Regions from separate parts of the Pseudomonas sp. NPDC079086 genome, predicted to be linked through region 2. Evidence: riboswitches for the same ligand, from Rfam matches in the RefSeq annotation. Region 2 holds a riboswitch; each other region holds the start of a gene.
What was found. Region 2 has a riboswitch for cobalamin ahead of cobW (cobalamin biosynthesis protein CobW). Riboswitches for the same ligand answer to the same signal wherever they lie in the genome.

Region 1 (7,951 bases), on a different contig from region 2:
CCAGGCGCACCGGCAATAACAAACCAGAACAGCGCGGCAAACACCGCGTCACTGCCGTTTTCCAGCACCGACTCGCTGCCCGCGCGGGCCACCCCAGCAGCATCCAGTTGTGCGGTATTGCGGCTGACCATATAGCCGACCCGTTCGCGGGCCAGACGCAAATCACCCAGACGCAGCGCCTGGGCTACCGGCATGGCATGTTCGCCCAGGCTTTTCAGGCCAAGAGCGGCGTACAGCGCAAGAATTTCCACCGCCCAACCCAAGCCGCTGATCTGGCTCAGCAGCCAAGCCAGCAACGTTAGCGGCAACACCGCCAGGCACCAGGCGCTGACGCCGTGGCTGCGCCAACCGCCGCCCGCCGGATTGAAGCGCTGCTCGATACGCTCGGCCATACGACCAAAGGCCACTAGCGGATGCCAGCCCTTGGACTCGCCAAAAATCGCATCCAGTGCGACCCCAGCGCAGGTGCTAAGCACCAGGCTCATGGCGTGCCCCACTGGTTCTCGAACAGCAACTCACTGAGCGGCCGCGGCACGGCCCAGCCTTGCTGCACCAGCATCGGCGCCTCATAGAACTCCGTCACCGGCCCCAGACACAGCACCGCCAGCGGCTTACTGCCGGTCGGCATAGCGAGCAAATCTGCCAAGGCCAGCGGCTCGAACAGTGACACCCAGCCCATCCCCAAGCCTTCGGCGCGCGCCGCTAGCCAGAGGTTTTGAATCGCGCAGGCCAGCGAAGCCAAGTCCATTTCCGGCAAGGTGCGCCGCCCAAATACATGGGCCTCGCGGCCCTCCATCAGGGCCACCACCAGCAGCTCGGCACAGTCGCGAATACCCTCGACCTTTAGCTGCATAAATTCGTCACTGCGCTCGCCCAGAGCCTCGGCGGTACGCACGCGCTCCTCCTCCACCAAACCGTGAATCGCCTCACGCAAGGCCGGGCGGGTGATGCGAATAAAGCGCCAGGGCTGCATCAACCCGACGCTGGGGGCCTGATGCGCGGCTTCGAGCACGCGCGCGAGCAATTCGGGAGCCACCTCGCCGCCGCTGAAATGACGCATATCGCGACGCTCAGCAATAGCGCGATACACCGCCGCGCGCTCTAGCGGGCTAAAGGCTTGCTCACTCATGCAGGCACTCCAGGGAGAAACAGCGCAGCGGCGGCAGCCGGATCGGACGGCAGGTAGAAGTGAATATAGGAGGCCGTCATCCGCCCCTGGCGATAGACCGCCTCACTGGTGCGTTTGTAGTTCGGGCACTCGCCACGGGTCAGCGGTTGCAGTTCGCTGCTAAGCGCCGAGTAGTGAAAGCTGTGGCCGCGTAACAGCCCCTCAGGCAACTCAGCCTGCTGCAAGGCCATGGCGGTCATGCGTGGTTGCAGGCTCGCCTCGCCGCTTAACAAGCCAAGCATCTGCCCGCTGGCGCCTTGCTTATCGGTCAGTTTGTCGAGCAGATAGAGCATGCCGCCACACTCGGCGTGGATCGGTTTGCCGATGGCATGGTGCGTACGAATCGCCTCAGCCATGGGCTGGTTGGCCTCAAGCGTGGCCAGATGCAATTCCGGGTAACCGCCAGGCAGATACAGGCTATCGACCTCGGGTAACTGCGCGTCTGTCAGCGGTGAAAAAAACTTCAATTCGGCGCCCAGTTCGCACAACAGATCGAGATTGGCCTGATAGAGAAAGGCAAAGGCACTGTCGCGTGCCACGCCAATCCGCACCCCCTTGAGCAAGGGTGCGGGCCTTGCCTGCTCCGGCGCGGCGAAGCTGACGGGCGGCGGCAAACGGGTATCAGCACTGGCGGCCAGGGCATCGGCAGCGGCATCCAGGCGTGCATCCAGATCGGCCAGCTCGCCGGCCTGCACCAGGCCCAGATGACGGCTCGGCAAGCCAACTTCGGCACTGCGCGGCAAGGCGCCGTACCAGCGGATCGAGGCCGGCAGCGCATCACGCAGAATCTCGCCATGCCGTGTGCTGCCAACCCGATTGCCGAGCACACCGGAAAATGGCAAATCAGGCTGAAAGGTCGCCAGACCATGGGCCATGGCGCCAAAGGTCTGGGCCATGGCAGAGCCATCGATCACCGCCAGCACCGGCACGCCAAAGTGCCGGGCCAGATCAGCCGCCGAGGGCGTGCCATCGAACAGGCCCATTACCCCTTCGATCAGAATCAGGTCGGCTTCACCTGCCGCCTCCCAAAGCAACCGGCGACTCTCCGCCTCGCCAACCATCCACAGATCAAGCTGATACACAGGTGCACCGCTGGCGCGGGCGAGAATCATCGGATCGAGAAAGTCCGGGCCACATTTGAACACCCGCACGCGCTTGCCTTGGCGCGCGTGCAACCGTGCCAGGGCAGCGGTTACGGTGGTCTTGCCTTGGCCGGAAGCCGGTGCAGCGATCAGCAGTGCAGGACATTGACGTGCGGGCATCAGTACTCCACCCCTTTCTGCGCCTTCACCCCGGCCTTGAACGCATGCTTGACCAGGCTCATTTCAGTCACGGTATCCGCCGCCTCAATCATCCCCGGCAGCGCACCACGACCAGTCACCACCACATGCTGCAGCAGCGGCCGCGCTTCGATATCGGCGAGCACCACGTCGAGTTCCAGGTAAGCGTATTTCAGCGCGATGTTCAGCTCGTCGAGCACTACCAGGCCAACGGCTGAATCATTCAGCAACTGCGCAGCCACGGCCCAGGCTTCACGGGCTTTATCGATATCACGTTGGCGATCCTGGGTTTCCCAGGTAAAGCCCTCGCCCATCACGTGGTAGCTGACTTCATCGGGAAAACGGCGAAAGAAGGCTTCTTCGCCGGTACTGGCCGCACCCTTGATAAATTGCACCACGCCAACCTTGAGGCCGTGGCCCAAGGCGCGGGCGACCATGCCGAAGGCGCTGCTGCTCTTGCCCTTGCCATTGCCGCTGTGCACCAGCAGCAGGCCGTATTCGTCCTGGGCCTGGGCAATTTTTTCATCGATCAGGGCTTTCTTGCGGGCCATGCGCGCCTTGTGCCGGGCGTCACGCTCAATCGATTCAGTCATCGCACTGCTCCACCGCCACAGGGCGATCTGGCTGGAAAAAGCATGCGGAGATAGGGACAGCGCGGGCCTACGCATAGCGCAAACCACACGCCAGCCATCGCCCTCCGCGATGCCGTGGACTGCAACAGGCCGGTCTCCGGGCTTGTGAGCGAACCTTCAGGCTCTAAGCCGCGCCTTCCCATGCATGCAGCACAGTGGCAATTGCGACGTTTAACTCACTTACCGTTGCGGGGGCAGCGTCGGAATAACTGGCGTAAAGACACACAGCGCACCGACTTCCCAGTTTCACCCCGCACACGCACAGCGTTGGGGGCACCTGTTACAAGGCGCGAAGGGTAGAGAGTTCGCGATTAAGCGTCAAACGAATGCGCCATTTAGCGCAGATGGCTTAAGCCACCTGGGTTACTTGGCCTGACACTTCATCTCGGGCGAGCCGTAGCCCCACACCACAGCCGCCTCACCCTGGTGCTCCCAGAATGATTCATTGCACCCCTGGTATTTTCTACCGCTGGTTGCGGGCTGCTGGTACATCAACGACACGCTGTCGGCAAACTCGGCCAGCAGGGTCGCAGGCTCGGAGGGGTAATAGGTGACGATCACTTCCTTGGCTGGCAGGCCATCACACTGAAAATGCACCGGCCCGACAGCTTTGAGCAACGCATAGCGCGCCTGCAATTCGGTAATCCGCAGGCGATAGCTCTCGGTTACGCACTGCTCGCGGTCAGCGGCCTTCCAGCAGTCATTGCGACCTTTTATCCAGCCTCTCTGCTCAGCTTTGAGTACCGGTGGATGCTGGTTCGCGGCCTTGGCCGAAGCCTGCTGATAAACACTCGCCATTTTCTGGTCGAACTCGGCCAGAGCAGGCGTCTGACAAATCAGTTCCTCAATACTGCCAGACGCTACCTTGGTACAGCTGAACGATGGTTCAGCCGCCTGCAGGGTCGCTAACGGCAGGCCGAGCAGAGCCAAAAGGACAAAACGCTTAAGGGTGAACATGGTGACTCCTCGTCCGCTATCCGTTTGTTTTTAATAGCCGTATCCAGGCTTACAGCCTGCTTGCGCCAAGCTGCATGTTTCGTCAGCTAAGGCCAGACCAAAGCATCTACCATTGGCCCTTGAGTACACGCCGGGTTGCTTCACGTACCGTCAGTGGGTAGTCAGTGTTCATGTACCAGACTGCCGGGTGCTCGGTGACAGATAGCGCCCGTTGATCCGGCGATAGATTCGTACGCAACAGTAAAATCACATCGCTGCTGACCCAGGGGTGGCGGTACCAGTAATGATGACCGACGATGTCAAAACCGCGCTCACTGCTATTGCCGGACACATCCAGTAAGGTGACATTGTTTAGGTGCCGCCTGTGTGTGAATTGGTGCAGGCTCTGCTCGGCCCGGCTGCTGCCAATCCGCGCGCCACCGGGCATCAGACGCTGCGCATAGTCCAGTGCCTCATCCTGATCGGACACAGTGATCATCACCTGCTCAGCAACGCGACTGATGGCAGGCAGGCGGCCTTCAAATATTTCCTCAGGGACATCCGCTGCGGCAAAGACCACTGCGCCAATCCGATAACGCTCCTGCAACTGCGCCGTATTCAAATCCGGATGACGATTCTGGAATTCCTGCAACGCTAGAGATGCCACGCGCCCGCCGGCGCTGTATGCGATCAGGTTGATTCGCTCGACAGCGGTATGCCGCGCCAGCAGCTCGATCAACTGCGCCAACGCTTGGCTGGAATCACGAGCGCGACCGACATCGATGCCGAGCAGATAGCTGACAATGTTCTGGTGTGACGGCCAATCGAATGCCAGGCCGACAAAGTCTCTCCCGGCAAAATGCACCAGCTCACCCGTCAGCTCACAGGCATTGGTGAAATCCACCTTCGCGCCATGCACATAGATAATGATTTCCTTGTCGCGGGCCTTATCCAGCGCCAGGTTGATCGCATCGATATAGCTCTGCACCGGCGACGCCAAAGGCACATCAATCGGCCGCTGCACCGGCAGTACCGCTGTTTGCTGAGCCGCAATCAGGCTTAGTGGCAGCTCACGCTCGCGCAGTTCGCTGACCGAGGCCAAATGCAATTGCGACCAATCGCTCTGCTGGTCGCCCAAACGCACCTGGGCGCGGCCCAGCTGCAGGGTGGAGCTGACGCGATTACCATATCCAGCGGCCTCTGGCGCCCGAGTAGTGGCGTAGAACAGTGCCACATCGGGAACCCGTTCTGCGGGCGACAAATGGGCGAAAGGGTCGATAGCAGCCTGGTGATAAATAACCGGCGTGTTCATCAGCATCAGCGGCGCAGGCCCAGCACAAGCGCCCAACAGCAGAGCAAGGCATACACATGACAGCGCGCGTAAACAGGTCATCGGCAGTCGCCACTACTAAGGGGTCAAAAGGTCATTACAAACAAGCAGCAAGCCTAACCGTAATTTAATGCCTGGGCATAAAGCCCGCTGGCTTGCTGGCCAGCCATTCGACAAAAGTCCGCAGGCGCTCATCACTTAGCAGGCTGTCGCGATTGTTGTAGGTCAGCGCCAGCTCCTTTTCGCTGAACAGCCGGTGAATCTGGTTGTGGCAGGCGCGGCAGACCCAGAGTGTGGCGCTGATGCGCTCGCTTTTGCCGAAGCGCTTCTGCACATAAACCTTGTTATGCAGCGCCTTGGGGATCAGATGATGGCGCGTCAAAGCGGCCGCGCGAGCGCAGAGCTCGCAGGCATCGGGTTGCTCGGGCAGACGAATCGGTTCAGGCATACAGGCGGCGCAGGCTTAGCGTTTACGGCACAGGCTCAGACCGTCGCCCAACGGCAGCAGGGACAGGTCAATACGCGGATCATCACGCAGCGCCAGATTGAGCGCCTGAATCGCTCGAGTGTCAGCGCTCTCAGGGTTATCCTCAAGCACGCGACCGCTCCACAGGGTGTTATCGAACAGAATCAGTCCACCCTGGCGCACCAGGCGCAGGGCATGCTCGAGATAGGCTGGGTAATTGGCTTTGTCGGCGTCGATAAACAGCAGATCAATACTGCCGGCCAGGCCTTCAGCCTCTAGCTCCGCCAGGGTCTGTAGCGCAGGCGCCAAACGCTGCTCGATACGCGCACTGAGCCCTGCTTCGCGCCAGTAGCGCTCGGCCGTGGCGTTGTATTCGCCGGGAATATCACAGCAAATCAGCCGACCGCCCTCTGGCATGGCATGGGCCATGCCAGAGGGCGCTATAGCCGGTAAAGGTGCCGACTTCGACAATCCGCCGCGCCCCAGTCAGCTGCACCAGCAAGGCCATAAACTGGCCCTGCTCGGGGGCAATCTGCCAACGCGCCATACTCAGCTGCGCGGTTTCCTCACGCAAGCGCTTGAGCAGCGGTGTTTCACGCAGGGAGACATCCAGCAGGTATTGGTACAGGTCGGAATCAAGATTGAGCGTTCGGTTGGTCATGCCACTCCCTCTGCAAACGGCAACTGTCAGGGGTTGCGCGCTAGTTCCGGGGTGAATACGCGCTTGGCGTTCAGGTAGGTACGTTGCCAGTAGCTGTTGCTCAGGCTGTCCAAGCGCACGGTGCCGCCGCTAGAAGGCGCGTGAACAAAACGTCCATCGCCAACATAGATACCAGCGTGGCTGACCTGGCTGCCGCCATTGGTTGCGAAGAACACCAGATCACCGCTTTGCAGGGCATCACGACCGACGCCTGGAGCGCGCATGCTGATCAGTTCGCGGGTCGAACGCGGCAGACTGATGCCAGCCGCATCGCGGTAGACATAGCCAATCAGGCCACTGCAATCAAAGCCACCCTCGGGGGTATTGCCGCCGTAGCGATAGGGCGTACCGACCAGGCCCAGGGCGCGAAACAGCACATCCTCGGCATTGCCGTTAAAGCTGCCGATTGGCGCATGCACAACAGGTTTTGGGGTTGGGGCGGGGGCATTGCTGGCGCAGGCACTGAGCAGCGCGGCAAGCACAATCAAGCTGAGACGGGCGATAGCGGTCATGGACGAGCGATCCTGAGCCGGGATGCGCCCTACTCTGCCGGCTTGCACATCGTAGTGCAAGCTTTAGCTTTGCTTGGCAGGTTGTTGAAAATTATCAAGATCGGCCAGGAGTACCGATATATCGCAGCGACTGAAGAGACTCAGCAACCGATAACAGGGCTCAAGGATGACGAACGATCGAATCACTCGGCGCCAGTGCAAGAGCACGTTTTGCCTCGATAAAAGTGCGCTTCCAGTAGCGATCATCCAGGCTGTCGACCCGCACACCGCCACTGCGGCTGCTGGAGGAATGGATGAACTGGTCATCGCCCATATAGATGCCCGCATGGCTTACTCGACCACGGCCGTTGGTCGCGAAGAACAGCAGATCACCAGGTTTGAGATCGTCACGATCCACCAGCGGTGCATCGATATTGATCATGTCGCGGGTTGAGCGCGGCAGCTTCATACCGGCCTCTTCCTTAAACAGATAACCGATAAAGCCACTGCAATCGAAACCCGAGCTTACTGAACCACCACCAAAACGATAGCGCGTGCCGACTAGCGACAGGCCATGAGAAAGGATGCTGTCAGCCAGCTGTGGCAGTTTGTAGGCTTTGTCTTCAGTGAAGTCACCCAGAGCCGCTTCTTTGGCTTGTTCGTCAAACTCGGCAAGTTCTGTCGAGGAGAACACAGAGGGCTGTGATACCAGCTCTTGCTGCGGTGCATGGTTGGCGCAGGCGGCCAGAAACAGGGAGAGTGCAATAGGCACGAGGGGTGCGAGGCGCTTGAGCATGGGCACGACCGTGTCGATGAATTTCACAAGAGCGCGACTATGCCTTCTATGACATGCATTTGCAAATTCTATGGATCTAAATGTGACTCAGTAGTTCCGGCAAAACATCTAACGCCCGCCCTTGCAGATACACATCCACCTGGGCGCTCAAG
Region 2 (7,951 bases):
CAGCACTGCTCAGACAGGCCGACACTCTTGCCCGGCAGCCATTCCAGATTGCCGTGCTTGCCGACGTGGATCACCGCGTCGCAAGCAAAGGCCCGGCGTAGCCAGCAGTAGAACGCCAGATAACCGTGCGGCGGCACCAGATCGGGATCGTGATACACCGCCGCCACATCCAGCTGATAACCGCGCGCCGGCTGGATGCCGACAAAGGCTAGGCCGAAACGCAGGCCGGCAATCATCAGCCGCCCGCCTCGGAACATCGGATCACTCTGCGGCTCGCCCCAGCGTTCACGCACCGCCTGCTGGTTGGCCGCCGGCAGGCTGTGGAAAAACGCCAGATAGTCCTCCAGCGCCAGGCTCTGCGCGCAGGGTCGTGCGTCGAGCATCTCCAGATCATTGGTCACGCCGCCGAGCAGCTGGTGGATCAGCGCGGTGCCGCTGTCGGGCAAGCCCTCCACCGGATAGCCCTGCTGTTCGAGTGCACGGAGGATATTCAGCGCCGCCGCCGGGGTGTCCAGACCGACGCCGTTGCCGATGCGCCCATCGCGGGTCGGGTAGTTGGCCAGCACCAGGGCGATGCGTTTGTCGGCGTTGGCCTTGTCGGCCAGGGCGATCCAGTTGCGCGCCAGCTCAGCGACAAAATCCATCCCGGCTAAATGCGGCTGATAACACACCACATCGCTCTGGCTGCGCTCACTGCGCCAGGCCAGGCCCTTGAAGCTGATCGGCTGGGTAATCAGGCGGCCATCCAGCTCGGGCAACACGACATGCATAGCCAGGTCGCGCGAACCCAGGCCTTGGGCGCTGGCTTGCCATTGCTCATGGTTATCCAGCGAGCAAATGGCTTGCAGTACCGGGATATCGCGGCGGAAAGGTCGCTCGCTCGGTGCTTCCGGGTTGGACAAGGCGAAGGCGGTGGTGTTGATGATCAGCGCCGTGCCGGTGTCGTCCAGCCAGGTTTCGACCTGGGCCAGGCAGGCGGCCTCCTTGAGGCTGGCCACGGCAATCGGCAGCGGGTTGAGGCCTTGAGCCTGCAGGCGCTGACAGAACACATCGATAAAGCCGGTGTTCGCCGCCTGCACTTGGGTGCGATAAAACAGCAGCGCCACCACCGGCGCAGTCGCTTGCCAATTAGCCTGCCAGTCGGCCAAAACCGCGCTGGCCTGCTGCGGGTGATAGAGGCCCACGCGCGGCAACGGCTGCGGCTCGCCCCAGACATAGTCACGCTGCAGCCACTGGCTGGCGATGCAGTTAAACAGCTGCCGCGCATTCTGCGCGCCGCCCTGACGGAGGAACTGCCAAAGCCGCTCGGCCTCAGCCTGCGGCACAGTGCTCAAGCCCATCAGCTCGGGGTCAGGGTTGTCGCAGCCGGGCACCATGATCACCCGCGCACCGCGCTCGGCCAGCTCAACCAAACGCTCAATACCGTAGCGCCAGTAACTGACGCCGCCGTGCACGGCAATCAGGATGACCTTGGCATGCTGCAGCACCTGCTCGACGTAGAGGTCCACCGAGGCGTGATTACTCAACTGCGCCGGACTGGCTAGGCGCAGGCTCGGGTAATCCTCGGGTAACTGCCGCGCCACCTCGGCCAGTAACGACAGCTGCGAATCGCCGGTGCAGAGAATCACCAGCTCGGCCGGTGTCTGGCCGAGGTCGGCGATGCTGTCGACCGGTACTTGGCTGCCGGGCTGGGTGCGGATTAGATGCATGGGGGCTTAGTTCGCCAATGCCGCCTGCAATTCAGCGCTGATGACAGCCTGATCAAGCTGCTGACCGATCACGATCAAGCGGCTGACCCGCACTTCGTCAGCCTGCCAGGCGCGGTCGAAGTGTTTGTCGAAGCGCTGGCCAACGCCTTGCAGCAGCAGACGCATCGGCTTGCCGGGAATCGCCGCGAAACCCTTGATGCGCAGAATGCCGTGTTTGCTGACCACGTCCTTCAGTGCGCCCAGCAAACGCGCTTCCTCGGCCTCCGGTAGTTCCACGTGGAACGAGTCGAATTCGTCGTGATCGTGCTCTTCATGCCCTTCCAGGTCATGGTGGGTTTTGCGCGCATCGATGTGCAGCTCGGTTTCGCAGTTGAGGCCCAGCAGTACGTCCAGCGGCAGTTCGCCGCCGTGGGCTTCGATAATTTTCACCGCTGGCGGCAGCTCTTCCGCCACTTCGGCGCGCACCGCCGCCAGGGTGGCGGCGTCGAGCAGGTCGGCTTTATTGAGGATCACCAGATCAGCGCTGGCCAGCTGATCCGCGAACAGCTCGTGCAGCGGCGATTCATGGTCGAGATTCGGATCAAGCTTGCGCTGCTGATCGACCTGGTCAGGGAAGGCAGCGAAAGTACCAGCGGCCACAGCTGGGCTATCGACCACAGTGATCACTGCATCCACCGTGCAGGCGTTGCGAATTTCCGGCCAGTTAAAGGCCTGCACCAGCGGCTTGGGCAGGGCCAGACCGGAGGTTTCGATAAGGATATGGTCGAGTTCGCCACGGCGCGCCACTAACTCGCGCATCACCGGGAAGAACTCTTCTTGCACGGTGCAACACAGGCAACCGTTGGCCAGCTCAAAGACGCGGCCGTTGGCTTCTTCTTCGCTACAACCGATGGAGCACTGTTTGAGGATTTCTCCGTCGATGCCCAGCTCGCCGAATTCATTGACGATCACCGCAATGCGCCGCCCGTCAGCGTGGCCAAGCATATGCCGGAGCAAGGTGGTTTTACCGGCGCCGAGAAAGCCGGTAACGATGGTGACGGGAAGTTTGCCGAGGGTTTTCATGGCGAGTCCTGCATAGCGTCGAAAGAAAGACGAGCAGGAGGCGGCACAGACATGACAGCCACGGGGCGTCAGCCAACACCACCGGATCACCCCGCCCGGTTGTCGAAAACGTGACGAGGCAGGTCTCCTGGCTCACGACCGGGCTGGCGTAGATACGCCGGCTACCCCCTTCGCCTTCCCGCGTTTACGCAGTGGCTGTTGTGCTGCAGCGCTTGGGCGGCAGAACAACGCAAGGGGACGAGTCGTTTACAGTTGCGGGGGCAGCCAAGGCATTCACCTTGTTCCCTCTTAGCTTCAGCGGCAGAGCCGCGAAGAACCTCGAACGCGCCAAGGCTACGCAGGCCACGGCGGCCGGTCAATCGCAGTTGACCACTGCCGGCCGCCATGGTGAGCTACGCCGCCGCACACATCGAGCACCGCAGATGATCCCCAGTAACGCCCCTAGCCGCCCCGCTGCCGCCATTCAGGTAGTCGCTGGGCTGGGCTGTCGCAGCGGCTGCAGTGTGGAAGATTTGCTCAGCCTGCTGCTGCACAGTTTGCAGGCGCATGGTCTTAATGTGGATAACTTGGCGGGGCTGGCGAGCATCACGCACAAGCGTGACGAACCGGGCCTGCAGGCGCTGGCCGAACATCTCGGCCTGCAGCTGATCTGTTTCAGCCCTGAAGAGCTGCTGCCCTATCAAAACCTCGTTCAAGCTTGCGCACTTACTCTGGCCGTCACCGGCAGCCCGGCCGTCGCCGAACCCTGCGCCCAGGCGCTGGCCGAACGCCTGGGCGGCCAACCTGTCCGCCTGCTCGGCGGCAAAACCCGTAATGCCAGTGCCACCTGCGCGCTGGCGTCGATTGCACCCAAGGATTTGTCATGACCGTCTACTTTATCGGTGCCGGCCCCGGCGACCCCGAGCTGATCACCGTAAAGGGCCAGCGCCTGCTGCGCAGCTGCCCGGTGATTCTCTACGCCGGCTCGCTGGTACCGGCAGCGGTGTTGGAAGGCCATAGCGCTGAGCAGGTGGTGAACACCGCTGAACTGCACCTGGATGAAATTATCGAGCTGATTGCCCAGGCGCACGGCAAAGGCCAGGACGTGGCCCGCGTGCATTCCGGCGACCCGTCGCTGTATGGCGCGATTGGCGAACAGATCCGCCACCTGCGTCGGCTGGAAATTCCTTTCCAGATCATTCCCGGCGTCACTGCGACCGCTGCTTGCGCCGCCCTGCTGGAAAGCGAACTGACCCTGCCCGAGGTGGCACAGACGCTGATTCTCACTCGCTATGCGAGCAAGTCGGAGATGCCGGCGGGTGAGCAGCTGAGTGATCTGGCGCGCCACGGCGCGACCATGGCCATTCACCTCGGCGTGGTACATCTGAGCAAGATAGTCACTGAGTTGCTGCCGCACTACGGCGCGGACTGTCCGATTGCTGTGGTGCACCGGGCCAGCTGGCCGGATCAGGATTGGGTCAGTGGCACCCTCGCCACCATCGAGGAGCAGGTGCGCGCCAAGGGCTTTCGCCGTACTGCACTGATCCTCGTCGGCCGCGTGCTGCACGCCGAACAGTTCGCCGACTCGGCGCTGTATAACGCCGAGCATCGCCATCTGTTCAGGTCGTCAGACGCTTGAGCGTAACCAACCGATCGACTTCAGCGACGTAGCGCCCTCCGTGCGAGTAACAGCAGGTCATCCAGCGCCGGCACGCAGGCCAGCAACACCAGCAGCAAGGCCAGCGGCACGGTGGCGATGTACCCCAGGTAGCTGAAACCCAGTGCGCCGATCACCCCACCGAGGAAGAAGTACAGCGCTAACAAGCTGAGCACCCGCAACCGCTGACGGTCGGCCATCACCCGGGCTATTTCAGGCCCGCGCGTGCGATTCCAATAGAACAGCTTGCCCAGCTCGATGCCGATGTCAGTGATGATCCCGGTGATATGCGTGGTGCGGATTTCGGCGTTGGAAAGCTTGGTGATCAGCGCGTTCTGCAGGCCCATGATGAAACACAGCAGCATCACCGTCAGCGGCACAAACAGGCCGGTAATCTGCGCCATTGCCGTGCCCAAAAAGCCAAAACACAGCAGCAACACGGCCTCAAGCAGCAGCGGCAAGGCGTATTCGCTGTGCAGATGCCGCCGCCGTGAGTAATTGATCATCACCGTCGAACACGCCGCGCCAAGAAGAAACGACAGCACCGCGCCGAGGCCACCCCAGACCAGCTCATACGCGCCCAGAGCGATGTTATCGGCCATTGCCGAGACAATGCCGGTCATGTGCGAGGTGTATTGCTGCACGGCAAGAAATCCGCCGGCATTGATCGCCCCGGCAACAAAAGCCAGGGTAAACCCAAGATGCCGGTTGGCAGCCGCACTGCGAGTGCGGCCGGTCAGACTTCTCGCATAACGAATGGGCATTGGGTGACCCTGGTTTACAGCCTGTTAGAGATGAATCTCTGTGCCTTTGATGCCGAGTAAGCGCAACTCTTCGATCAGGTCATTGAGGTCGGCGAAGGACTCCACCTGCTCTTGGTCATCAACCAGAAAGAAGCTGGTGCCCGCGCCCTTCTTCAATAGCACGATCCATTCCCGGGTATTGGCCGGGTTGGCGATGATGTGCGTATCAAAGACCACACCCTGCGCCTGCTTACTTTTTATATCTTCACGTGTGGGATGAAAATAAAGTTTCATCCAATTTAAAGCTTCGTTATCAAGCTTCAAAAATTCTATAAAATACTTATAAACCAATTAGATAGAAATCAATCTGCTGAAGGCCTAGGACGGGGTTGTACCGAGATGGAAATCAGTATGGGACGTTAAAGTATCATCCAATTTGCGGCAAGGCCGTTCGCCATGGCCTAAAATATGGAAATAAAGTTTCATCCTTTTGCCGGAAACACAGTGGTGACGGGGCTTGTAGAGGGAAGCCATTTTTGGCCTCCCTCTACACTTGCCAGCTCTAGTTTCTCAGGGCAACGAAACGGACTAGCTAGCGCAATCTAGCTCCACTATTCGGCCTGCCTCATCCAGATATGCTGGTGGAATCGCAGACTAGGGATAGCAGGATGAGGGGGTAGCCCATCTCTGCGGGTAAGGGTGAGCGTTGCGAAGGAGAGCAGCTCCGCGGCGACGTTCACTCCCTCTGGGCACCAATCGATCTTCTGGAGGAAGCTCAATCACTCCGTTGTTGCTTGCTTCCCTGGATTGAACGCTGGCCAGCGGTCTCCTAGACCACGGACAAGATATCTATTTGTTCGATCCGCTTGGGCCTGAGAAGACTCGTAGTAGTCAGCTTGCTTGTAGGCTATCAGCTCGCTCGCGTATAGCCGGTTAAGCACGGCCGGGATTTGATGCTTCGGCACCCCTGCTTTGGAGGCAATCGTTGTGTAGTTTATCGTCGTGATATTGAAATTCCTGCGGTCTCTGAAGCCCACAATGACGAGATAGACCTTCAGCGAATAAAGCGACAACGCACTGAACTCGAACTCCCTCAGTTTGAGTAGCTTATCTTGCGCACCATCGTAAAAAACCTGCTTAGGCAGCTTGCCGTAGTAAGCGTCCTCCCAACCAGAGAGCTTGAGCTCTGTTCCTTCACGTAAAGGCTTGTCGATCTTCGACACCAGCGCTTCGCTAACAAGCCGTTTGAGAGCTCGAGCTACCAACGGCCTAGACATTCCCGATAGAGCTATCAGCTGAGGGTAGGTCGTCGACAGCGACCCGGTATTGAAGTCCGCACGCATACACAAGCAGAGGAAAAGCTTAAGAGCTGCCAGGCTGCAATTCTGCAGTGGGCGCGAGATCGGGGCCTCTCTATCCGCCCGATTCCCCAATGCAACCAGCCCCCCCTCTTGGATCCATTTGATGGGGAGCCGTGCAAACCTCGGGAGATCAGCCTTCATCCCTATCTCCTATTCCATGCAATCACTACTACGGCAATCGTCAGTACGAGAACGCAGCAGAGGGCCAAGTTAAGAGGGTTGGCAGTAAGAGCAGTAGCTACTGCTTTGAAGAACATATCCATAATTTTGAGCCTCGTAGAAAATTACGAAGCTATCTTTTACCGACAAGACGCTACCTATCTAGATGATCCATTACCTATAAAAGCTCATGAAACCCAGTGTTTTCGAGGCTTTCGTATGATCCTGATTAGTTCATTCTAGCCTGATTCAAATTGCTTCGTATCGGCTAAAATGAATCAAATTGGTATCTTTGATTGAGGTCGATATGGTTGGAATTGTAGAGAGCGACCTGCCCTTTCGAATCAGAGAAGCTAACTCGGTGGCCTTCGCCCGGAAGCTCCAAAGCGGTGGCTACATCTTGCAGATCATGTCGCAACTTGAGACTTATGAGTTACAGCGGCAACGAGGTGGTCCTCGCGTATTCAAAACCCTTGAGCCGCTTGTTGGTCTACTTACCAAGCTGGGGGTGGCAGAATTCGCCATCCTGCTAGATGGTGCGCCAGTGAACTCTCCTGCTGCCCCGCCGTGGGAAAGATCGCCACATTTATCCAGGCCAAGCTTTAGGCTCGATAGATCGCCGTTCTGAAGGTGCTACCGCGATTCAGATCAGCTGGACTTGAAGGCCCTGAAGTACTTTTCGTGAGCTAGATAGATATCTCCTCGCGCACGAGAGCAGGCCACGTAGAGCTTGTTACGAGTCTTGGCAGGCAGACCTTCAAAGCTGCCTCGAAGATAGAGCTTCCAGTTTCTGTCGCTCAGTACAACGCACACATCCTGGAAGTGATCCATGCCTTTGCTCGCTCCCCAATTGAATGCATGGCATCCGTACTTGTAGCTCTCCTGGTAGAAGAGCTTCACCACATCCGGATTGGCATGGATGGCATCAGCATGAGCTTGTGTATCCACAGGAACAATCGCCGTTTCATCGTCCCTGTGTGAGCCGATATTGATCTGAAGTTGGGTCGTGATGAAGTCGCACACAGTTGTCCCACACCGCCAGCTGTGGCTCAAGGTTTCCTTGTCGACCTGAACGCCAGCGTCACTAAAACGACGCTCGTAGCGCTGAATGTTGTCATGCAACGTGCGGTTGGTGGGACCATCTCGGCTAGTGTCGAAAGTGTGCTGATAGAAGTCGCCAACCAACAGGATGTCTACCTGGGCAGGCATCAGGGCGAGCAAAAGATCGAAGTCGTGACCCGCGAAATCTTGGACCTCATCAATAAAAAGCTGGTCGTAGAA
Region 3 (7,951 bases), 850 kb from region 2:
GGCACGCATCTACGTGTTGGGTATCATCTACGGCGTGCTGCTGGTGATGTTGATCTACAACCTGTTTATCTTCCTCAGCGTCCGCGACACCAGCTACCTGTATTACATCCTTTATATAGCCTCGTTCGGCTTCTATCAGCTGTCGGTTAACGGCGCGGCTATCGAATATTTCTGGCCCAACAGCCCCTGGTGGGCGAACGCTGCCACGCCGTTCCTGATTGGTGCGGCGGCGCTGTTCGGCTGTCAGTTCGCCCGCAGCTTCCTGCATACCGCCGAGCACAGTCCTTGGGTCGATCGTGCGTTGTTGCTGATGATGGCCTCCGGCGTGCTGGTGATGACCCTGGCACTGACGGCCAGTTACGCCCTGTCGCTGCGCTTGGCCACCTACCTGGCGCTGGGCTTTACCGTGGTGATCTTCAGCGCGGGCATCCTCGCCTGGATGCGCGGTATGCGCGTGGCGCGCTATTTCATCATCGCCTGGACTGCATTTCTCGCCGGCGGAATGATCAATACGCTGATGGTGTTGGGCTACCTGCCGAACATGTTCCTCACCATGTACGCCAGCCAGATCGGTTCGGCGCTGGAAGTAGGCCTGCTCTCGCTGGCACTGGCCGACCGCATCAACGCAATGAAGGAAGAGCGCACGCGCATCCTGCAGGAGGCCGGGCTCAAGCTCGAAGCCTTCAACCAGGAACTGGCCAACAGCAACCGCCTTAAGGATGAGTTCCTTGCCACCGTCACCCACGAGCTGCGCACACCAATGAATGGGGTGATCGGTTCGCTGGAGCTGATGCAGATGCTTGAGATCGACGGTGAACTGGCGCACTACCAGCGCACGGCCGCCAGCTCTGCCCGCGACATGATGCGCATGGTCAATGACATTCTTGCCCTCACCGAACTGCAAGCGGGCCGCCTGTATCCACGGCGCGAGCCATTCAGCCTGCGCGGTCTGTTCGATGGCCTGCGTGCGCAGTACGCGCCGCGCGCCGAAGAAAAGGGTCTGCGCTTTATTCTGGAACTGGACGACAGCCTGCCGGATACCTTGGAAGGCGACGCCAGCAAACTGCTGCAGAGCCTCAATTGCCTGCTGGATAACGCCATCAAGTTCACCTTGCATGGCGAGGTGCGGGTAAGGGTCAGTCGTGGCGGCACGGCCAGCGATATTTTGCCGCTACGCATCGAGGTGATCGACAGCGGCGTGGGCTTCGCGGTGCCGGCCGACGCTAAGCTGTATCAGCGCTTCCAGCAGCTGGATGGTTCGATGACCCGCGAGTACGGCGGCCTGGGTATTGGCCTGGCAATCTGCCGGCAACTGGTCGACCTGCTCGGCGGCGACCTCAGCCATGAATCCCAGCCAGGGCAGGGCAGCTGTTTCCGCCTGGAGCTGCCGCTGGCCTTGCCCGTGCAGATGACCACTCCGGCCGCAGTGGTGCTGCGCGCCACCGGCCCGGCGCTGCGCGCGCCTGAGCAGTGCACGGTATTGATCGTCGAAGATAACGCGATCAATCAGCTTGTGACCCGCGGCATGTTGCTCAAGCTGGGATATCAGGTGCGTACCGCTGACAACGGTGCCGAAGCGTTGGAAGTGTTGCGCAGCGCGACCGTTGACGCGGTGCTGCTGGATTGCCAGATGCCGGTCATGGATGGTTTCGCCACCTGCCGCGCGCTGCGCAACCTGCCTGGCTGTCAGCTGCTGCCGGTGCTGGCGATTACCGCCCACAGCCACAGCGGCGACCGCGAGCGCTGCCTGGCCGCTGGGATGAGCGACTACCTGGCCAAACCGGTGAAGTTCGAGCAGCTGCGTAATCTGTTGCATGACTGGGTGCTCTGCCGCGAGTCCTGATCCCTTAGGTGGCATGCGCCAACGGCTGGCCAATATGCCCGCTGTTGTGCCCGGAATCGCCCTTTAGCCAAACTCTGAATCCTGATTCACTTGATCAATAGTGAATCAGGATTCAGACCATGGCTTATCGCACCACTGCACTGCGTATCGATCGCGATCAAGCCCTGCGCGAGCGCATTATCGACGCCGCGCTTGCACGGGTTGCCGAGGGCGGTTTTGCGGCGTTGACCATGCAAGCGCTGGCCGAGGATGTTGGCATCGCCACTGGCAGCCTGTATCGCCACTTCAGCAGCAAGGGAAGCCTGGCAGCCGAGGTGTTTGCCGTGGCCAGCCAGCGTGAAGTCGATGCGTTGGCCGCCACCATGCGCGGAACCGGTCGTCCGGAGCAACGCCTGGGCGCAGGGCTTGAGCGCTTTGCGGCGCGGGCCTGGGACAGCCGTCGTTTGGCCTTTGCCCTGATCGCCGAGCCGGTTGATTCGGAAGTCGACGAGCAGCGCCTGTTCTACCGCGAAGCCTACGCGGAGCTGTTCGTTGAGTTGTTGCAGGAAGGCGCCGCGCTCGGCGTATTCCGCGTGCAGCAGATCAACCTGGTTGCTGCCTGCTTGGTTGGCGCCATCGCCGAAGCGCTGGTCGGCCCTTTGTCGCCGCCAGCGCGTGCGGCCCGCGAAGCCGGTTACCCCGCCCCCAGCCTGGCTGAAGTCAGCCAGGCCTTAGTCACCTTTTGTCTACGCGTCGTGGGCGCCCCATTGCCTGAAGAGGAGCCTCAGCCATGAACGCCAGCCAACACGCCGAAACCCATGAAGTGTTCAATCAAGTGCCGTCGCTGGATGGCGCCAATCTGTACCGCGTCGACCTGCCGCTGCAAGAGTGGACCAAGCGTTTTGGCGGTGGCTGGGCCGAGCAGCGTCTGGATGTATATGGCGGTCTGGCCGGCGGTGAGCTGATGGTCGCTGGTTTTCTCGCTAACGAAAATAAGCCGGTGTTTAAGAGCCATGACCGTTATGGTCATCGTGCTGATTTGGTTGAGTTTCACCCGGCCTACCACCAGTTGATGAGCGCCGCTATCGAACACGGCCTGCCGTCCATGCCCTGGACTGACCCGCGTGCCGGTGCCCAGGTGGCACGTGCCGCGATGAGCTACCTGCACAGCCAGGCCGAAGCCGGTAGCGGCTGCCCGCTGACCATGACCTTCGCCAGCGTGCCCGCACTCAAGCTACAGGCCGATGTGGCCGAGAAGTGGTTGCCAAAAATCCTCTCGACCCAATACGACCCGCGCAACCTGCCGATAGAGCAGAAAACCGGGGCGACCATCGGCATGGCCATGACCGAGAAGCAGGGCGGTACTGATGTGCGCGCCAACACCACGCGGGCTTATCCGGTTGGCCTGGGTGGCCCGGGTCAGGCCTATGAGCTGGTTGGCCATAAGTGGTTCTGCTCGGCGCCGATGTGCGATGCCTTTCTGACCCTGGCGTATACCGCTAAGGGGCTGACCTGCTTTCTACTGCCACGCCATCGTCCGGATGGTTCGCGTAACGAGTTCTATATCCAGCGCCTGAAAAACAAGCTGGGCAACTGGTCGAACGCCTCCAGCGAAGTGGAGTTCCGCGGCGCGCTGGCCTGGATGGTCGGCGAGGAAGGCCGCGGCGTGCCAACCATTATCGAGATGGTCGCGCTGACCCGCTTCGACTGCATGATCGGCTCCAGCGCGCTGATGCGTCAGGCGCTGACCCAGGCCGCGCACCACTGTGCCCATCGCCAGGTGGGCGGCCGCGTGCTTAGCGAACAGCCGTTGATGCAGAACGTACTGGCTGACCTGGCCCTGGAAAGTGAGGCGGCGCTAGCGTTGACCATGCGTATGGGCAAGGCGCTGGATAATCCGCACGACGAGCAGGAAGACAAGTTCGCTCGGCTCGTCACCGCTGTGGGCAAATACTGGATCTGCAAACGGGCGCCGGCCATGATCAACGAGGCCGCCGAATGCATGGGCGGCGCCGGTTATGTCGAGGAAACCATCCTGCCGCGCCTGTACCGCGAAGCACCGGTCAATTCCACCTGGGAAGGTTCGGGCAACGTGCAATGCCTGGACGTGTTGCGTGCCCTGTCTAAGGAACCAGGTGTGCTTGATGCGCTGTTCCATGAGCTGGGCGACGGCCACGGTGATGCAAGGCTCAAGGCGCATGTTGCCAAGTTGCAGGCGGATTTCCGCGACACCGCCGATATCCAGTACCGCGCTCGCCAACTCACCGAAGACGTGGCTTTGGCGCTGCAAGCCAAGTTGCTGCTGGAAGCCGGTAATGCGGCGGTGTCTGATGCCTTTATCGCCAGCCGCCTGGGCGGCCAGGGTGGTCGTGTCTACGGCACCTTGCCGCGCGGAGTGGAAGTTGAGGCGTTGTTGGCGCGCAGCACGCCGCACCTGGTGTGAGGTGTATGCCCGTCTAGCAAGGGCTTTTGCGCGAATTGCAGTGTTCTGCTTTACCTTGAGCCCGGTCCTCTGCGCCGGGCTATGTCATTTCTGCGTGCGGCCGGGTAAGGTGGCCGCCGATGGTTCCGCAGCGTGTTACGCGAGCGGATGAAAAGGGAACATGGTGGGTACTGCTACACGTACCGAAGCCATGGCTGCCCCCGCAACTGTAAGCGGCGAGCGACGCCCACATGCCACTGACCGCAAGGTTGGGAAGGCGGGCGAAGTAGTAAACCGTGAGCCAGGAGACCTGCCATCGAAGCCGGGCACGATGCCCAATCCCTCAATCCAGATCATCGCGCGGTGGGCGCGGTACAGGAATCTCTATGCACATCGAACCAGAAGTCGTTACTGGCGCCAAACTCTTCCTCAGTTATGCAACCGCAGCGGGTGCCTTTGGCCTCACGGCCAAGCTTGCCCTCGACAGCGTACGCAGCAACGGCGGCATTGCTGCCCTGACCTTACGTAGCCTGCTGACCACTGCGTTGGTGTTTTGCTTCTTCGAGGTCTTTCCGCATCAGGCGGTTGGCGTTTCCGAAGTACACCTGATCCTCGGCTCAACTCTGCTGCTGCTGTTTGGCGCCGGGGCAACGGCTATCGGTCTGGCGCTTGGCCTGTTGCTGCAGGGGCTATTGTTCGCTCAGTTCGACTTGCCGCAGTACGGCATGAACGTGACCACGCTGCTGGTACCGCTGTGGGGTATCAGCCTGCTGGCCAAGCGCCTGATTGCGCCGGGCACCGCGTATGTGGACCTCTCCTACAAGCAGGCGCTGGCGCTGTCGACGGCTTATCAGGGTGGCATCGTTGCCTGGGTCGGTTTCTGGGCGGTCTACGGTAACGGCTTCTCCGGCGAGAACCTGGCTGCCGTCGGTAGCTTCGGTTTGGCCTATATGAGCGTGATCCTGATCGAGCCACTGGTCGATCTGGGTGTGCTGGCCGCCGCCAAGGCGCTGTCCGCCTATAGCCGTGGGCCGTTGTTCAACGCGCGGCTGCACCAGCCTGCCTGATTGATCACCGGCGGCGCTGCCAGATCAGCTTGCCGGTATTGCTCTCAGTGACCAGGTACTGGTCACTGAAGCGATAGTAGGCGGCAGGCTGATAGTCACTGCGGCCTTGCATCTGCACCTCCAGCAAGCCGTTGTTGCTCTGCCAGCGCCCGCTGTATTGCAGCTCGCCAGGGCTGTCGTAGTTCCAGTCTGAGCCGCCTGCCACGCTGCGCGTCCATTGCGAAACGCTGCCGTCATCACTCAGTTGCAGAATCATCTGGGTGGTCATCGACGCGAAATTGGCGCCGCCGCTGTTGATGATTTTCTCGTGTATCCAGGTTCCGATCAGCGCTGGGTCGCGTGTTGCACTGCTGCTTGGGCGGCTACTTTGCGTGGCCGCTGCAGCGCTAATGTTTTGCCGGTGGAACAGCGCCTTGCGTTCCAGGGTTGCTCCGGTAGTCGGATTGCGCGCGGCGATATGGGTGTTGAGCACGCCATTGGCGTAGGTGGCATTCATATTGGCGATCAACTGCCCGGATTGCGGTTCGCTGATCTGCGCGCTGAGCAGTTGGCCGTCAAAGCTGCCGCTGATCTGCAGGCGCAACGTGCCGCCCTCGATATATTCCCCGCTGACTTGCTGGCCTTGACTGCGCAGGTGCATTTCGGCTGGCTGGCCGTCCAGCGTAGTCAGGTAGTGGCCGTCCAGGGTGTCGGCCAGCAGAAAACTGGGTAATAGGCACAGCACAAGTGTGAGCAGGGCGCGCGGCATGCGTTTTCCTCAGGAACTGGGGTTGTTGAAGATTAGCTGTTGTTGCTTGACCTGGGGGCGGCCTCGCACTTGCAGACTGACTGTGCAGCTTAACGAGGAGCGTTGCCATGACCCGTGAACACGCCTTTTGGCAAGAATACCAACTGGCCCGCGCCCAGTGCGGCTTTGATCCAGCCGCCGAGCTACACCATCTGGAGCGAGCGCATATTCTCGGTCAGCGTTATTTCAACGAGCACTTGCGCAGTCATTTGTGGATGCTTGCATGGGCTTGGCGCCAGCGTGACTGGGCCGAAGGGCTGGCGCAGTTGCTGCGCATTCCCGGTAGCCTAGGCTCGTTGTTAGGCCTATTACCCTCGGGGAATCCGGGTACGCGTCGCGTCGGTCCGCTGACCCCTCAGGATATTCCTGAGGATCTGCAAGCGCTGCTCAAGTAGCCAGCACAGGCAACACCGCGCTATCGCAAACGCGGCGGATCAGGGCAAGATAGAGCCATTACGTTCAGCCAGGAAGGTGCCTTGTGAACCCTTGCTCCGATGACTTTATTGTCGCCAAAACCGCTGAAGAAGCGGTGGATCGTCTGGCCGCTCTGCACCTGCAGGCGACCACCGCTCTCAGTCAGGCGCTCAAGCGCTACCTGAAAGAGCGCATCAAGCCAGATGCCGCCCAGCAGTGCCAGTTCCGTTACCCAGAGCTGCGCCTGATCTATCTGTGTCAGGGCGAAGTGCCGACCACTGTGCGTGCTTATGCCAAGGTGCAGGTGCCGGGCACTTACAGCATCACCGTCACGCACCCTGCGGCGTTTCGTAAGTACCTGCTGGAGCAGCTGCGTCCGCTGATGAGCGACTTCACCGTGCGGGTTGAAGTGGGCATCAGTCAGCAGAACATCCCTTACCCCTATGTGGTTGAGCAGGGCGACGAGCTGGCTGGCTCCGGTGTGACCGCCGCCGAACTGGCGCGGGTGTTCCCCAGCACCGACCTCTCCGCTGCCACCGATGGCACTGCTGATGGTTTGTATGACTGGGAAAACACCGACCCGCTGCCGCTGGCGCTGTTCGATGCGGCGCGGGTGGATTTTTCCCTGCGCCGTCTGGTGCATTACACCGGCAGCGACTGGCGACATGTGCAGCCGTGGATTCTGCTGACCAACTACCACCGTTATGTCGACCAGTTTATTCGCCATGGTTTGGATATGCTGGTGGGCGAGTCGCGCTTCACCCGCATGGTGCTACCGGGCAATGTAGTCATCGAGCGTGGCATGGCCGAAGGCGAGATGCAGGCAATCATCGAGACGGTGGTTTGGCACCGTTATCAGATGCCTGCCTATCACCTGCAGAGTGATAAGGAGGGTGACGGCATTACCCTGGTCAATATTGGCGTCGGCCCGTCCAACGCCAAGAACATCACCGACCACCTGGCCGTGCTGCGTCCGCATTGCTGGCTGATGATTGGCCACTGCGGCGGCCTGCGCCAATCGCAGACCATCGGCGACTATGTACTGGCCCACGCCTACATGCGTCGCGACGGCATTCTCGACCGTGTATTGCCGCCGAATATCCCGCTACCGGCCCTGGCCGAGGTGCAGCAGGCGTTGCAGGAGGCTGCCAAACAGGTCACTGGTGAACAGGGCGATGAGCTGAAAAAGCGCTTGCGTACCGGTACCGTGCTGACCTACGACGACCGTAACTGGGAGCTGCGCTGGGCTCAGGAACGGCCGCTGATCAACCTGTCGCGCGCCGTGGCGGTGGATATGGAAAGCGGCACCATCGCCGCGCAAGGCTATCGCCTGCGGGTGCCCTACGGCACGCTGCTGTGTGTATCGGACAAGCCGCTGCACAGCGAAATCAAGCTGCCGGGGGCGGCGGGAGCGTTCTACGAACGCGCCGTCACCCAGC
Region 4 (7,951 bases), on a different contig from region 2:
TTCATCGAAATCGGCACGCGTGTCGGCCGTGCCGATCAGGGCCAGCAACTGCGTCAGCAATTCAATAGCGGGCTGGCCGCGCTGCGTCAGCGCTATCAGCGTGAACAGCCATTGCGCCTGTTCTATCAGGTCTGGGATACGCCGCTGTACACCATCGGCGGCCAGCAGATTATCAGCGACGCCCTGAGTATCTGCGGTGCCGAGAATATCTTTGCCGAGCTCACCTTGCCTGCGCCGCAGGTCAGCGTCGAGGCGGTGTTGCAAGCGAACCCCGAGGTGATCCTGGCTGGCACGCAGGAGCAGTTGGATGCCTGGCGCATCTGGCCTGGCGTGGTCGCAGTCGAGCGTAAGCAACTGTGGCGGGTACCGGATGCAGGCCTGGAGCGGCCGAGCTTTCAGATGCTGGCGGCGGTGGAGCGGTTATGTGAGGTGTTGAGCCGCGCTCACTAAGAAAACCCCCGCGCTATGGCGGGGTTCTGTCTTGGGGTCAGTCTATTGAGCGTTTGGTTGATGGCTCAAAGCTGAGGTGTCCAGGTCACAGCAAACAACGCGGTGCGGCCTTCATTGTTGTAGCCGAAGCGTCCGTTAGTTGTGCTGTAAGTCGCCTCGGCATAATCCTTATCGAACAGGTTGTTCAGTTTCAGGTCGAAGGCCACTTCCTCGGTAGCCTGCCATTTTCCGCGCAGGCTAAGCAGGCCGTAACCGCTCAGCTCACGGGTGTTGTCGGCATCGTCATAGCGGCCACTGACCGCGCGCCAACTGGCTCCTACTGCAAACTCACCGAAGGGGCGATCCAAGTCCAGGCTCAGCGTGCGCTTGGCGCGGCGTGCGAGGGTGTGGCCAGTGTCGCGATCCCGTGGATCGATCAGTGCGAGTGCGAGGTTGCCCTGCCAGCCATACAGCTCCTGTTTTATGGCTGCCTCGAAGCCATTGATGCGAGCGGTCTGCACGTTCTGCGGAATAAAGTTCTGGTCGAGAACAATCGCGTCCTGCAGGTCGATACGATACAGCGATAGTTCCAGCGCGCCGCTTTCGCTGTAGCGGCTGCGCCACTGGGCTTCGTAGCTTTTCGACGTTTCTGGCTTTAGGTCGGGGTTAGCGCTTGCTGAGCAAAAGCCGCCGAAACAGAAGTCGGGGTAGTACAGGTCGTTGAAGGTCGGTGCGCGAAAGCCTTCGCTGTAGGACAGAATCAAATCGTTGTCGTTGTTGAATGGCACAGTCAACGCGGCGTTCCAGCTGTTCTCGCTGCCGAACTGCTGGTTTTTGTCATGGCGCAGACCCAGTTCGGTCGAGAAGTATTCGGCGTTGTAGCGGTGCTGAATAAATGCCGCCTGATTCCAGCGCGAGTCCTCGACAAAGTCCGTGTTACTACGCAGACGATCTTCATACCAGTCGGCGCCCAGCAGCACTTGGTGTCGCTCGTTGAGAGTCAGGGTGTTTACCCAATTGGCCGAGTCGCGATAGGTGTTGAAGCTGTAGAACGAGTCAGCGCTGGCCTGAGGCTGGTCGTTACCGGTGTCGCGCTTATCTTCGCTGTGGCCAATTTCCAGGCGGCTATTCCAGACTTCGCTGAAGTTGGCATCGATGTAGCTGGACAGGCTGCTGAGCTGGAAGTCTGTGCTGGGCAGTGAGGTGCTGAAGATGTCTTCGAACTCGGCCTGGCCGCGTTGGTCGATGGCGCTGAAGCCGATTTTCAGATCGTCATTGAATCGGTGCGAGAGGTTCAGGCTCAGCGATTTATTGCGGTAGGCATCGTTATCGCCGTTGGCGCCGAAGTTATCGCGTGTGGCATCAATCCCTTGGGTTTCATCGAGAGCCGCTCCCAGGCTGAAGCGGGTTTGCGCGTCACCGCCGGACACGCCAAGGCTACGCTCGAAGGTCTGATTGCTGCCGGCGCCAAAGCGCACATAGGGCTTGAGTCCATCACCGCTGCCTTGACGGGTGAAAATCTGCACGACGCCACCGATGGCATCCGAGCCATACAGCGCCGAGCGTGCGCCGCGTACGACTTCAACGCGTTCGATCTGCTCCGGGCTGAGAAATTCCAGGCTGCTGGTGCCGCTGGACGCGGCAGAGATGCGTTGGCCGTCTACCAAAACCAGGGTTTGCGCAGTTGAGGTGCCACGCACGAATAGGCCGGTCTGGCTGCCCGCGCCGCCGGTACGGCTGACGCTGACGCCGGGCACCCGCTCAAGCAGCTCTGCCACGCTGCGCACTTGCAGGCGTTCGATGTCCTTGCGGGTAAATACCGTGGTTGCGGCGGTCGCCTGCTTGATCGGTTCGGCATGTCGCCCGGAGGTCACAACCAGTGGCTGCACTTCGAGTGGGTCAGCATGGGCAGTCAGCGGCAGCAGCGCCACAGCCAGGGCAAGGCGGGACAATTTCACGTAGAGAATCCTCAAAAGGTCGAACGGCTTTTGAGAAGGGCAGGTGCAAGAACGGGCGCGCGGACGCAGCCTGAGCTTGACGGTGATGCCCTCCGCAACACCAGTCACATCCAGCAAGGCCGGTCTCCGGACTCTCGACTAGCGCGGCCTCGCCTTCCCGGAATGACCCAGTGGCGCGTGAGGCGGCGTACAGATCCTGATCTGTGGTCGATTACCGTTGCGGGGGCAGTACCGGGTTGGCTCTTCATGAGCGCACCGGCTTCCCGTTTAACGCCGCTTCTTTCGGAAGTGGCGAACCTTGGCAGAAGTAAAACGCCGCGCACCTTAATGCGCGGTTGGATGAATTACAAGCAAGTCTGACTCAGCTCTGGATGAGCGGTATTCATGCTGGAAGGCTGGCGAGGCGCGCGCGGATGGCTGCTTCTATAGCGGGTGCATCCAGACCGCATTCGGCAAGCATCTGCGCTGGTTTGGCGTGCTCGACGTAGTAGTCCGGCAGGCCCAGATTCAGCATTGGCTTGAGGATACCCGCGTGGGCGAGGAATTCGTTGACCGCACTGCCGGCACCGCCCATCACACAGTTCTCTTCAATCGTCACCAGCAACTCGTGACTGGCTGCCAGTTGGCGCACCAAGGTCTCGTCCAAGGGTTTGACAAAGCGCATATCCACGACCGTTGCATCCAGGCTTTCACCGACCTTAAGTGCTTCGCTCAGTTGTACGCCGAATACCAGCAAGGCGACTTTGCTGCCTTGGCGGCGGACGATGCCTTTGCCGATTTCCAGTGGCTTCAAGCTTGCTTCGATAGCCGCATTAGGGCCACTGCCGCGCGGGTAGCGCACCGCCGCCGGACCGTCGAACAAGTGGCCGGTGGTAAGCATGCGGCGCAGCTCGTTTTCATCGCTCGGCGTCATCACCAGCATGCCGGGGATGCAGCGCAGGTAGGAAATATCGAAGCTACCGGCGTGGGTCGGGCCGTCTTCGCCGACCAGGCCCGCGCGGTCGATGGCGAACAGCACATCAAGGTGCTGCACCGCCACATCGTGGATCAGCTGGTCATAGGCGCGCTGCAGGAAGGTCGAGTAGATCGCCACTACGGGCTTGGCGCCATCGCAGGCCATGCCGGCGGCCAGGGTTACGGCGTGTTGTTCGGCGATGGCCACGTCGAAATAGCGCTCGGGATAACGCTCACTGAACGCCACCAGATCCGAGCCTTCCTTCATTGCCGGAGTAATGCCGACCAGGCGCGGGTCTGCCGCGGCCATATCGCACAGCCATTGGCCAAATACGCTGGAGTATTTCGGCCCAGAGGCTTGCTTGGGTTGCGCTGCTGGCGCGTTGATCGGCTCCAGCTTGGTGATCGCGTGATAGCCAATCGGGTCAGCTTCGGCTGGGGCAAAGCCCTTGCCCTTCTTGGTTACCACATGCAGAAACTGCGGGCCGTCGAGGTCGCGCATATTACGCAGGGTGGCGAGCAAAGTCGGCAGGTCGTGACCGTCGATCGGGCCGATATAGTTCCAGCCCAGCTCTTCGAACAGGGTACCGGGCACCAACATGCCTTTGGCATGTTCTTCGGTCTTGCGCGCGATCTCCCAGGCGCCTGGCAGGCGCGAGAGGATCTTCTTGCTGCCCTCGCGCATGCTGGCGTAAGTGCGGCTAGAGAGGATTTTGGCCAGGTAGTTGGACAGGCCGCCAACGTTCTTGGAGATCGACATGTCGTTGTCGTTGAGGATCACCAGCATGTTGGCGCTGACGTCGCTGGCGTGGTTCAGCGCCTCGAAGGCCATGCCGGCGGTCAGGGCGCCGTCGCCGATGACTGCCACGGCCTTGCGTTTGCTGCCCTGAATGCGCGCGGCAATGGCCATGCCCAGGGCCGCGCTAATGCTGGTGCTGGAGTGGCCAACGCCGAAGGTGTCGTATTCGCTTTCTGAGCGGCGCGGGAAGGCGGCGATGCCATCCTTCTGCCGCAGGCTGCCCATCTGCTCGCGGCGGCCAGTGAGGATCTTGTGCGGATAGGCCTGATGGCCGACGTCCCATACCAGGCGGTCGTCCGGGGTGTCGAAGACGTAATGCAGGGCTACGGTCAGTTCGATCACGCCCAGACCTGCGCCGAAATGCCCGCCCGTCTGCCCGACCGTATACAGCAGGTATTCGCGTAGCTCGTCGGCCAGGGTTTCCAGCTCGGCTTCGCCCAGGCGGCGCAGCTCGTCCGGCGTATTGGCGCGGTCTAGAATGGGCGTCAGCGGGCGCTCACGGGGAATCTCGTGGAAGGTCGTCGGCATCAGGCAGATCGTTATAGGTGTAAAAGATGCGGCAGTTTACCCGATGCGCCGGAAACTGCCCAAACATGCTTCGGCCAGGCCGCAACCAATGAATTCGTAGGACGGATGGGGCTGCATAGGTGCTAACCCATCGGGCACGGTGAAGGGCTGTCACCCAGCCTACGGATTGCTGCCCTCTACCAGGTATCCACTGTGCGCTTCTTGCCTTCGCGAGGCGCGGAGCGGGGTGCGGCATTTAGCCCGCGTAGCAGCCAGGCGCGGGTTTCCACCGGGTCGATGACCGCATCGATCTCCAGAAAGCTGGCCATATTGATGCCCTTGCCGTTCTGGTAAGCCTTGGCCACCAGCTTGTCGAACAGCTGCTGGCGCGCGTCGGGCTCTTCGATAGCCGCCAGCTCCTTGGCAAAACCCAGACGCACGGCACCTTCTAGGCCCATCGCACCAAACTCGGCACTGGGCCAGGCGATAGTAAACAGCGGCGAATGGAAGCTGCCGGCGGCCATGGCTTGCGCGCCGAGGCCATAACCCTTGCGCAGCACCACGGTGAAAAACGGCACCGTCAGGCTGGCGGCGGCAACGAACATGCGCGACACGTGGCGCACCGTGGCCTGTTTTTCTGCCTCGGGGCCTACCATAAAACCGGGCGTGTCGCACAGCGACAGCAGCGGGATATCGAAGGCATCGCACAGCTGCATAAAGCGCGCGGCTTTGTCGCCGGCCACTGCGTCGATGGCACCACCCAAGTGCGCGGGATTGTTGGCCAGCAAGCCGAAGGGTTTACCTTCAATGCGGATAAATGCGGTGATCAGCCCCGGGGCAAGCTGGCGGCGCAGTTCCAGTACCGAGTCGCGGTCGGCCAGGGTGGCGATGACCTGGCGGATGTCATACACGCGCAGGCGGTTCTCAGGGATGACATGCCGCAGCTCGCGCTGATCGGCGCATTGCCAGTCGCTGAGCGGGCCCTGGAAGTAGCTCAGGTATTGCTTGGCGACCTGCACGGCCTCGGTTTCATCCGCCACCAACACATCGATGACCCCATTGGGCCCCTGCACGCTGACTGGGCCGACCTGTTCCGGTTTGAAGCTGCCCAGGCCGCCGCCTTCGATCATCGCCGGGCCGGCCATGCCGATGGTGGCGTTCTCGGTGGCGATAATCACATCACAGCAACCGAGCAGGGCGGCATTACCGGCAAAGCAGCGCCCAGACACTACGCCGACCAGCGGCACCAGGCCGGAGAGTTTGGCCATGCCGACAAAGGTGTGGCAGTCCAGCCCGGCCACGCCGACGAAATCGGTATCGCCGGGGCGACCGCCGCCACCTTCGGCAAACAGCACCAGCGGCAAACGCCACTGCGCGGCGAGGCCGAGCATGCGGTCGGTCTTCTTGTGGTTCATCACGCCTTGGGTGCCGGCGAATACCGTGTAGTCGTAGGCGATGGCCATGCAGCGCGCGGCTTCGCTGCCGAATGTCTCCGCGTTGACCGTGCCGATGCCGGCGACCAGGCCATCGGCAGGGCTTTGTTCGATCAGCTCCTCCAGCGAGCGTCGGCGGCGTTGCGCGGCAATCGCCAGAGCGCCGTATTCGCTGAAGCTGCCGTCATCCAGCAGCTCGGCAAGGTTCTCGCGCACCGTGCGCTGGCCGGTTTTGCGCCGCTTGGCCACGGCCTGCGGGCGGCGTTCGTCACGGGTCACGGCATGGCGCTCAAGCACCTCGGCCAGGTCCGCACGAATATGCTCCAGGTCCAGGCTTTGTTCGTTTTGCTGGTTGGCGGCATCGACCTCGGCGGGTTCGATAAACAGCAGCGCTTGGCCTTCATTCAATGCGCTGCCGATCTGCACCGCCAGTTGGCGGACGATGCCGCTGTGGCTGGCGCTAACCACGAATTCCATCTTCATTGCTTCCAGCACGGCGATGCTCTGGCCGACCGCGACGGCATCGCCCTCGGCCACCTCCAGGCTGACCACCACGCCGGTGCTGTGGGTTTGCAACGGCAGGCAGCCCGGCGGTGTGTCTTGTACTTGATTGCTGGCTTGGCTAGTTGCCTGAGTATCGGCAAAGAAGTGATGCGGATGGGCTTGGGGCTGCGCTGCCAGCAGCTCGCTCAGGTGGCTTTCGACAAAGCGCGTGGTCAGTTGATAACTCGCCACTTGCGGTAAACGCAGCAGGTTTTGCAGCAGGTGCAGGTTGTTCGCCACACCCTCCAGGCGGAACTCGCATAGCGCGCGGTAGGAGCGTCGCAGGGCGCTGGGGAAGTCCGGCGCGTGGACGATCAGCTTGGCCAGCAGCGAGTCGTAGCTGGGGCTGACCGGATAGCCGGCGTAGCCGTAACCATCCACGCGCAGGCCAGGGCCGCTGGGCGGTTGGTAGGCGCTCAGAGTGCCGGCGGCCGGACGCGTGCTGCCATCGGTGTTCATGCTTTCCAGGTTGATACGCAGCTGCACGGCGCAGCCATTGACGGGCGGCGGCTGCAGCAGGCCGAGGTTGGCGAGTGACTGACCGGCGGCGAGCTTGAGCTGGGTGTGCAGCAGGTCAACACCGGTGACCTGCTCGGTGACGGTGTGTTCGACCTGAATGCGCGGGTTGGCCTCCATAAAGTAGAAGCGCTCGGGCCGCTCGGCATCCAGCAAAAACTCGAAGGTGCCCAGGCCTTGGTACTTTGCCGCTCCGGCCAGCTTTAGCGCGCAGGTGATCATGCGCTCGCGGGTGGCGGCGGGTAGGTCCGGGCTGGGGGGCGATCTCCACCAGCTTCTGCTGGCGGCGTTGCAGGCTGCAGTCGCGCTCCCACAAGTGGCTGACCGCGCCGCTGGCATCGCCCAGTACCTGTATTTCGATATGCCGGGCCTGGCTGACCAATTGCTCGATATACAGCGCGTCATTCCCGAATGCAGCGCGGGCTTCCGATTGGCAGCGGGCAAAGGCTTCGTCCAGTTCATCGGCTCGCAACACTGGGCGCATACCGCGGCCACCACCGCCGGCCAGGGCTTTAAGCATTACCGCGCCATGTTCGGTGAAGAACCCGTGGGCTTCGGCAAGGCTGATTGGTCGATTAACCCCCGCCACCATCGGCACCGCGCAGCGTTCGGCTAATTCCCGCGCCGCTGCCTTGTCGCCAAACAGCTGCAGAACCTCGCTGCTGGGGCCAACAAAACACAAACCGGCGGCCTGGCAGCGGCGGGCGAACTCGGCGTTTTCCGCGAGAAAGCCGTAACCCGGGTGCACGGCATCGCAGCCCTCGGCTTGGGCGATGGCGATCAGCTGATCCATGCCCAGATAGGCCGCTACG

Region 1: linked by a shared signal. The riboswitch ahead of cobO (cob(I)yrinic acid a,c-diamide adenosyltransferase) and the one ahead of cobW (cobalamin biosynthesis protein CobW) in region 2 are both predicted to bind cobalamin.
Region 3: linked by a shared signal. The riboswitch ahead of ACIGEK_RS07420 (energy-coupling factor ABC transporter permease) and the one ahead of cobW (cobalamin biosynthesis protein CobW) in region 2 are both predicted to bind cobalamin.
Region 4: linked by a shared signal. The riboswitch ahead of ACIGEK_RS18275 (TonB-dependent receptor domain-containing protein) and the one ahead of cobW (cobalamin biosynthesis protein CobW) in region 2 are both predicted to bind cobalamin.

The regions. Positions count from the first base shown of each region.
Region 1 covers NZ_JBITTY010000002.1:627,583-635,533, forward strand. Annotated here, with positions in the region: gene cbiB (adenosylcobinamide-phosphate synthase CbiB) at 1-485, opposite strand, end outside; gene bluB (5,6-dimethylbenzimidazole synthase) at 482-1,129, opposite strand; gene ACIGEK_RS12450 (cobyrinate a,c-diamide synthase) at 1,126-2,430, opposite strand; gene cobO (cob(I)yrinic acid a,c-diamide adenosyltransferase) at 2,430-3,041, opposite strand; cobalamin riboswitch at 3,151-3,376, opposite strand; gene ACIGEK_RS12460 (MliC family protein) at 3,444-4,037, opposite strand; gene ACIGEK_RS12465 (alpha/beta hydrolase) at 4,144-5,328, opposite strand; gene ACIGEK_RS12470 (hypothetical protein) at 5,474-5,794, opposite strand; partial or broken gene ACIGEK_RS12475 (O-methyltransferase) at 5,810-6,473, opposite strand; gene ACIGEK_RS12480 (C40 family peptidase) at 6,500-7,024, opposite strand; gene ACIGEK_RS12485 (C40 family peptidase) at 7,185-7,799, opposite strand; gene ACIGEK_RS12490 (NAD-dependent deacylase) at 7,876-7,951, opposite strand, start outside.
Region 2 covers NZ_JBITTY010000001.1:736,689-744,639, reverse strand. Annotated here, with positions in the region: gene cobN (cobaltochelatase subunit CobN) at 1-1,709, opposite strand, end outside; gene cobW (cobalamin biosynthesis protein CobW) at 1,716-2,771, opposite strand; cobalamin riboswitch at 2,871-3,107, opposite strand; gene ACIGEK_RS03590 (cobalamin biosynthesis protein) at 3,194-3,637, shown strand; gene cobM (precorrin-4 C(11)-methyltransferase) at 3,634-4,389, shown strand; gene ACIGEK_RS03580 (YoaK family protein) at 4,410-5,171, opposite strand; gene ACIGEK_RS03575 (hypothetical protein) at 5,196-5,444, opposite strand; gene ACIGEK_RS03570 (hypothetical protein) at 5,930-6,373, opposite strand; gene ACIGEK_RS03565 (DNA helicase UvrD) at 7,319-7,951, opposite strand, start outside.
Region 3 covers NZ_JBITTY010000001.1:1,590,407-1,598,357, forward strand. Annotated here, with positions in the region: gene ACIGEK_RS07405 (7TM diverse intracellular signaling domain-containing protein) at 1-1,843, shown strand, start outside; gene ACIGEK_RS07410 (TetR/AcrR family transcriptional regulator) at 1,963-2,616, shown strand; gene ACIGEK_RS07415 (acyl-CoA dehydrogenase family protein) at 2,613-4,265, shown strand; cobalamin riboswitch at 4,369-4,577, shown strand; gene ACIGEK_RS07420 (energy-coupling factor ABC transporter permease) at 4,631-5,311, shown strand; gene ACIGEK_RS07425 (hypothetical protein) at 5,316-6,059, opposite strand; gene ACIGEK_RS07430 (DUF3703 domain-containing protein) at 6,167-6,493, shown strand; gene amn (AMP nucleosidase) at 6,577-7,951, shown strand, end outside.
Region 4 covers NZ_JBITTY010000004.1:42,718-50,668, forward strand. Annotated here, with positions in the region: gene ACIGEK_RS18270 (cobalamin-binding protein) at 1-450, shown strand, start outside; gene ACIGEK_RS18275 (TonB-dependent receptor domain-containing protein) at 516-2,387, opposite strand; cobalamin riboswitch at 2,487-2,703, opposite strand; gene dxs (1-deoxy-D-xylulose-5-phosphate synthase) at 2,770-4,668, opposite strand; partial or broken gene ACIGEK_RS18285 (carboxyl transferase domain-containing protein) at 4,845-7,951, opposite strand, start outside.